One region of the Sorangium sp. So ce204 genome, then DNA from elsewhere that is predicted to be linked to it. Evidence: predicted binding sites of a transcription regulator. Region 1 holds the regulator's gene; the other holds the start of a gene.
The links. The regulator HrcA, encoded in region 1, represses chaperone genes, less so after heat shock. The targets are predictions, from matches to a motif close to GNTAGCACTCNCCNNNGGNGAGTGCTANC.

Region 1 (3,493 bases):
AAGCGATGACGGCTCTGGATATCTTCGGCCCCCGTCGCGCGATGTGTCAACATTCGCGGTGTAATTCGCCCCCGCGGGCCCCGCGGAGGCGCGTTTTTCCGCGCCGGTAGAGCCCGGTCCCACGCTGGTGGGCGGAGCCGAGGCGCCCCGGTGAGCTCTACATGCGTCCGCTCCGACCCGCCACTCCGCCGAGCCACGAAGACAAATCCGCCGAAACGACCGGCGTCCACCCGGCCGCCCAGGTGCGGCCTCCGCAGGATGGCCGCTGGACGGTGCCCGCCGAGCTGGATCGGCGCCCGCTGGACGGGGCCGTCCGTGCGCTGGCCGAGGTCTCGTGGTCCGACGCGCGCCGGTTGATCGAGACCGGCAAGGTGCTGGTCGGGAGCGCGGTGGCGACGAGCGCCCGCCGGCGGGTGCTCGGCGGGGAGCTGATCGAGGTCCGCCTGCACGCGCCGAGGCCCGAGACGGTGCGGCGGCGCAAGCTCGAGGGCGAGCTCGTGGTCTACGCGGACGCGAGCGTCGTCGTGGTGAACAAGCCCGCCGGGGTGAGCACCATCCCGTACGGCGACGAGGCCCCCGCGGAGCAGGCCGCGACCCTCGACGCGCTGGTGCGCGAGGTGCTGGCCAGGCGCGACCGCCTGCGCGGGCGCGCGCCGCTCGGCGTTGTGCAGCGCCTCGACAAGGGGACGAGCGGGCTGCTGGTCTTCGCGCGGACGCTCGCCGCGAAGAAGCACCTCGCGCAGCAGCTCCGCGTCCGCGCGATGCACCGGCAGTACCTGGCGCTCGCGCACGGCGCCGTCCCGCGCGGCACCTACCGCAGCTACCTCGTCGAGGATCGGGGCGACGGGCTGCGCGGCTCGGCGCGAGACGGGCGGCGCGAGGGGCAGCTCGCGGTGACGCACGTGGAGCCGATCGAGGTGCTCCGAGGGCCGCCGGAGGGGGCCGGCGCCGGGGGCGTGACGCTCGTCGCATGCCGGCTCGAGACGGGACGCACGCACCAGATCCGCATCCACCTCGCGGAGGCCGGGCACCCGCTCGTCGGCGAGACCGTCTACGTGCGGAATTACCGAGGCACGAGGGTCCCGGCCGCGCGGCTGATGCTCCACGCGGCCGAGCTCGGCTTCGACCACCCGGCCGACGACCGGCCGATGCGCTTCCAGGCGCCGCCGCCCCCGGACTTCGACGACGTGCTCGAGCGGCTCCGCGCGCCGCAGCGGAAGGGCGCTACTTGACCTTGCCGCGGACCTCGGTCATCGCCGCGGCCGTGGCGTCGACGAGCGGCATGACCTTCGCGTAGTCCATCCGCGTCGGGCCGAGCACGCCCACGGTCCCGGCGACGCGGCCGTTCTCCATGTACGGCGCGGCGACGAGGCTGAGCTGGCCTCCGCCAAGGTCGCCCGCCTCGCTGCCGACGAACACGGTGACCTCGCCCGCGCCGGCGGCGAGCGTCCGGTCGAGCAGATCGACGAGCTCCTCGCGCTCCTCGAGCGCCTTCATCAGCTTCTTGAGCCGGTCGACGTCGGCGTACTCGGGCAGATCGATCAGGCGGTTCTGCCCCTCGATGACGACCTCGCTCCGCGGGGTCACGTCGGCCGTCGCCTTGCTGCCGAGCTCGAAGGCGCGGCGCCTCAGCGCGTCGATCTGGAGGCGCTCGTCCGCGAGGCGGCGGGCGAACAGGTCCCGGATCTCGCCCAGGGTGCGCCCCTCGATGACGTCGGTGAGCAGGTTGTGGATCCGGGTGAGCTCGCCCTCGTTGATCGTCTCGTCGGCCGAGATGAAGCGGTTCGCGACCGAGCCGTCGGTGAAGACGAGCACCGCGAGCAGCTGCCCGGGCTTGGTCGGGATGAAGCGCAGCTGGGCGAGGGCGCGGAGCTCCGCCCGCGGCGCCGCGACGACCGCCGCGGCGCCGGACAGCTCCGAGAGGTAGCGCCCGGTCTCGCGGAGCGGATCGTTCGCCCCCGCGTAGATCTCGGTGAACCTGGCGCTCAGCTCGGCCTGCTGCTCGGGCGACAGCGACCGGAGCTCGACGAGCGCGTCGATGAACAGCCGGAGCGCGCGGTCGGTCGGGATCCGCCCGGCAGAGGTGTGCGGCTGGTGGAGGTACCCGGCCTCCTCGAGGTCGGCGAGCACGTTGCGGATCGACGCAGCCGAGAGATCCAGCCCGTACTTCCGGGCGAGCGTCCTGCTGCCAACTGGGTCGCCCGTTGCAATGAACTCGGTGACCGCGGCGAAAAGGATCTTTCGAGCTCGGTTGGAAAGATCACCCATGTCAGTTGCATGCAGCGTACAAGCGCGCCGCCGTGGCTACCTGGACAGGGACCGCCCGGACCGGGAAGCCATGCGGGCCGGACCTTCGCTCCCGTACGTCAAGCTGCGCGTGCGGGCGCTTGACCCACGGACACGCATGCGACCCATTTTGAGGGGATCGCGCGGCCCGGTCAAATGTCGCGGTAGGATCGGGCAGCAGCCACCCCGCGCACGGGGGGCCCCGCTCCGCCGGATGGCGGCGCGGCCGGCCACTCGGCCACCTCGATCATCTCGATCACCTCGATACACGTGCACGTGATCACTTGGCCCCCCGAGAGGGTCGGCCTGCCTTGCTTCGCACGAGGATGTACCGCAACGATGCCGCCTGCACGCCACGCCGCCGCTGCCTGCGCGCTCGCCCTCGCGCTCGGCCCCCTCGCCGCCGCGCCGAGCGCGCAGGGCAAGCCGAAGGTCAGGTACCACCAGGACTGGGCGAAGCACCCGTCGGCGCGCTACGCGGCCATGAGCGCGGAGCAATGCCGTGCGGCGCTCACGCAGCGGAAGATCGCGTTCCAGCCGGTGCAGCGCGCGCCGGGCGTGCTCGCTCCGGTGCGGTTGATGCAGGGGGTCGGCGGGGTCCTCTACCGGACGGCGCTGCCGGCCCATCAACGCGCGGGAAACCCGCACGACGTCTTCGACTGCCGCCTCGCGCTCGCGCTCTCGGACTTCAGCCGGATCCTCCGCGCGCACGACATCGACGAGGTGCTGATGTTCTCGGCCTGGCGGCCTCCGGCCAGGATGTGGCCCGAGGGCAGGCTCGCCACGAGGCACCCCGGCGGGCTCGCGATCGACCCCTACAGGTTCATCAAGGAGCGCGTCGGCGGCGGGTTCGCGGAGGACTGGCTCGAGGTGGAGCGCGACTTCGTCGGCAGGCGCGGCGCGCCGGTCTGCGGCGAGGGCGCCGGCCCGACCGGGCGGCCCCGCCGGGCCGGCAAGGGGGCGGGCAGCGGCCCTCCAGCGGACGCGGCGGCGCGAGAGCTGCGATCCATCGTGTGCGAGGCCCTGGACCAGCACATCTTCACGTCGATCCTCACGCCCAACTACGACCGGGCGCACAAAAATCACCTGCATCTCGAGGTGACCCCCGGCGTCCAATGGCATCTCGTGCGCTGATCCGGGAGGGGCCGTCCCCCCGCGCGCAAACCCGCTCTCCCTCCGAGGTCGACCCGCTATGTTAGCCCGCGTG
Region 2 (3,493 bases), 4.1 Mb from region 1:
GGTGGATGTTGGCCTGATTCATCAGTGATTCCGGTTGCTTGTAAGCATGCATGAGCGTGCGTGTCCCGGCTCTGGCGCTGCCCGGATCATGGCATGTCGCCGCTTGCGCGATCGCCGAGCAGGGATAAGTTGAAGTCTCGACACGCGGGCTGGACAGCCGCTGGTGGAGCGGAGTCCTCCCGCATTCGCGCACCGTCGCGTCAGGCCATCTCGCCGGTGGACCTGCGCGGCGCGGCAGGGGCTCGCTCGTGCGCTGGGCGCGGGCGTCCCGCGCCGGGTGGTGGCTCCTCGAGGGGCCGCCATGCGTGGAAGCCGCCGTTGCTTCTCGACAGGAGGGATGCCGCCATGATGCTTGCCTTCGACCTCGATCGCGACGACGCCCCGCAGCAGCGCGGCCCCGGTCCTGCGGACGGACCGGGTTGTTTCGGTGAAGCCGCGGACTACCGTGCTCAGCGGATCCTGTACGCCGCCCGCGACTGGATCGGCGAGCAGGACGGCATCACCACCGACGGTCGCTCGCTGATCCTGCTGCACGCCCAGCGGACGCCGCCGGAGCGGCGCGAGGCGCTCGTGCGCTGCTTCGAGCGCGTGATCCTGCACGCCCCCCGGCCGGAGCTCGCTGCGCTCTCCGCGTCGCTGCGCCAGGCGGGGCTCTCCGTGGACGAGGACCTCTCGGTGATGGGCGCCCCGGCCGGCGAGGTGCGCGCCGCCGTGCAGGGGCTCAGCCGGTTTCGCACATTCCCCCCGGGCCTGCGCCTGTCCAGGGTGTCGCCGGACGACGACGAGGCGTCGATCCGCGCGATCCAGGAGCTTCAGGCCGAGAGCGGCCACGCGCCGCTCCCGGGGTGGACCCTGCGCGGCGGCGAGGGGCGCTCCTTGACGCTCGCGCTGCGCGACGGCGCGGGGGCGCTGATCGGCTGCGCCACCCTGTGTGTCATGACGCGGCCGCAGCCTGCCGAGATCGGCGGGCGCGAGGCGCTCGCGCAGCTCGGGCTGCTGGGCGCCCCGCCGCTCTGGATCTCCGACGTGGGCGAGGCGCCCTCGTGGACGGCCATGCCGATCTGCACCTCGCTGCGCGAGGACCACCGCGGGCGGGGGCTCGGGGCCCCCCTGCAGGCGGCGGCGCTCCGGGAAGGGCACGATCGCTTCGGGATCCGGTGGTTCTACGCGCTCGTCAGGGCCGGCGACGAGATCGCCAAGCGCATGAACGCGCGTTGCGGGCTCGCCCCGCACCGCGCCGAAGGGTTCCTCGTCGCGTCGGCGGTGCCCCCCGAGAAGCCCCGGCGGCCGGCGGACGGCCGCCGCGGCTCAGGCTGACAGCACGGGCGCGAGGAGAAAGCGCCGCCGTCCTGGCCGAGGAGCCACAGGACACAGGGCGACGCCTCGCCCGCGAGGCGCCGGCGGAATCTGCGCGCTCGCGCTCGTCGATGACGCTGCGCTTCGCGTCGTGCTCGACGCACGACATGGGACGGAAGCAGCAGGAAACGAGGCGACTGGGGTGAAGTGGCGATCCCAGCGGGAATCGAACCCGCGTTACCGGCGTGAGAGGCCGATGTCCTAACCGCTAGACGATGGGACCTTGTTCTGTGGAAAAGACCGACAGCAGAGCTGAGCGGCCTGGCTGGGGGACAAGGATTCGAACCTTGATAGCAAGAGCCAGAATCTTGCGTCCTGCCGTTAGACGATCCCCCAAGGGGTCAGCGCCGTGTTCATCAGCGCCACGGGCCGCGGAATCTACTCGGGCTACCTGGATTGTCAAGCGATCAAAATCGGGCCCGCCGAACAAAAATGCTCGCCGCCAAAAATCGCCCAACTTTCGCGTGTTTCGAGCGCTCCGCGGGGGAGCGAGGCGCCTCGCCCTGCCCAACTCCTCGCTCAACCCGCTCCGCCCTCGTTGCATGCCGTCCGTTCTCGTCGCTCGTCGCTCGTCGCTCGTCGCGCTGCTGTCGTTCGCGCTCTCTCCATGATCCGTCCAGGTTGTCTCCGCGCTGTCAGAGGGGGCTCATCCCTGAGGAGCCTCCACGATGTCGCGACGCTCGCCGTCGTTTTTCCAGACATCTCAGCTTTGCCGTTCGGGACTTTTGGCCCCTGAGCCCCGGAAAAGTCGCCGCTCCCTGCTGCGTGCCCTTGACGCGCCGGGTGACTGATTTACTTTCGGCCGCGGTTTAGCCACCGGCCTAGGAGAGTGCCAAGAGACTGCGATCTCGGGCACTTAGCTCGTGTCGCGCGGGCGGAACGCCCCAGCGGGGGGCGAACGGGACCTCCGGCGAGCCGATGGTCAGTCAACAAGCCGAGGACGAGGGAGCCAGCATGAAAATCAGGCCGCTGCAGGATCGGATTGTCGTCAAGCGCGTCGAGAGCGAGACGAAGACCAAGGGGGGCATCATCATCCCCGACGCCGCGAAGGAGAAGCCGATCGAGGGGCGCGTCGTCGCGGTGGGCAACGGCAAGGTCCTGAAGGACGGCAAGGTTCGCCCGCTCGATGTGAAGGTCGGGGACAAGGTGCTGTTCGGCAAGTACAGCGGCACCGAGGTGAAGCTCGACGGCGAGGAGCACGTGCTCATCCGCGAGGACGACGTGCTCGCCGTGACCGAGTCCGCCTCCTGAACCAGGTCCGAGGCAACCGAACGCAAGCGTTAGTACACGCGGCCGCGCGGCCGCGAGGGGATTGAGAGATGGCTGCGAAGCAGATCGTTTTTAGCCGCGGCGCCCGCGCCGCGATCCTGAAGGGCGTGAACACGCTCGCCGATGCGGTCAAGGTGACCCTCGGGCCGAAGGGGCGGAACGTCGTCATCGAGAAGAGCTGGGGCTCCCCGGTCGTGACGAAGGACGGCGTCACGGTCGCCAAGGAGGTCGAGCTCGCCGGCAAGCTCGAGAACATGGGCGCCCAGATGGTGCGCGAGGTCGCCTCGAAGACCAGCGACAAGGCCGGCGACGGCACGACGACGGCGACGGTGCTGGCGCAGGCGATCTTCGGCGAGGGCCTCAAGCTCGTCGAGGCCGGCCACAACCCGATGGATCTGAAGCGCGGCATCGACGCGGCGGTCGCGAAGGTCATCGAGGCCGTGCAGAAGGCCGCCAAGCCGACCAAGGACAAGGACCAGATCGCCCAGGTCGCCACGGTCAGCGCCAACGGCGACAAGGAGATCGGCCAGATCCTCGCCGACGCCATGGAGAAGGTCGGCAAGGAGGGCGTGATCACGGTCGAGGAGAACAAGCGCATGACGACGGAGCTCGAGACCGTCGACGGCATGCAGTTCGACCGCGGCTACCTCTCGCCCTACTTCGTGACCGACCCCGAGAAGATGACCGCGGTGCTCACGAACCCGCTCATCCTCGTGCACGAGAAGAAGATCTCGGCCATGGCCGACCTCCTGCCGCTGCTCGAGCAGGTGGTGAAGCAGGGGCGCGAGCTGCTCATCCTCTCCGAGGACGTCGAGGGTGAGGCGCTCGCCACGCTCGTCGTGAACAAGCTGCGCGGCACGATCAAGGT

Region 2: a site for HrcA is predicted at 2,165-2,193, ahead of groES (co-chaperone GroES). Genes of this name have one in related genera too.

Annotation. Positions count from the first base shown of each region.
Region 1 is NZ_CP150317.1:13,826-17,318, reverse strand. It holds gene WMF22_RS00055 (RluA family pseudouridine synthase) at 273-1,232, shown strand; gene hrcA (heat-inducible transcriptional repressor HrcA) at 1,225-2,268, opposite strand; gene WMF22_RS00045 (hypothetical protein) at 2,626-3,420, shown strand; gene WMF22_RS00040 (hypothetical protein) at 3,491-3,493, shown strand, end outside.
Region 2 is NZ_CP150317.1:4,096,334-4,099,826, forward strand. It holds gene WMF22_RS15320 (hypothetical protein) at 346-1,317, shown strand; tRNA gene WMF22_RS15325 (tRNA-Glu) at 1,505-1,579, opposite strand; tRNA gene WMF22_RS15330 (tRNA-Gln) at 1,619-1,692, opposite strand; gene groES (co-chaperone GroES) at 2,311-2,607, shown strand; gene groL (chaperonin GroEL) at 2,676-3,493, shown strand, end outside.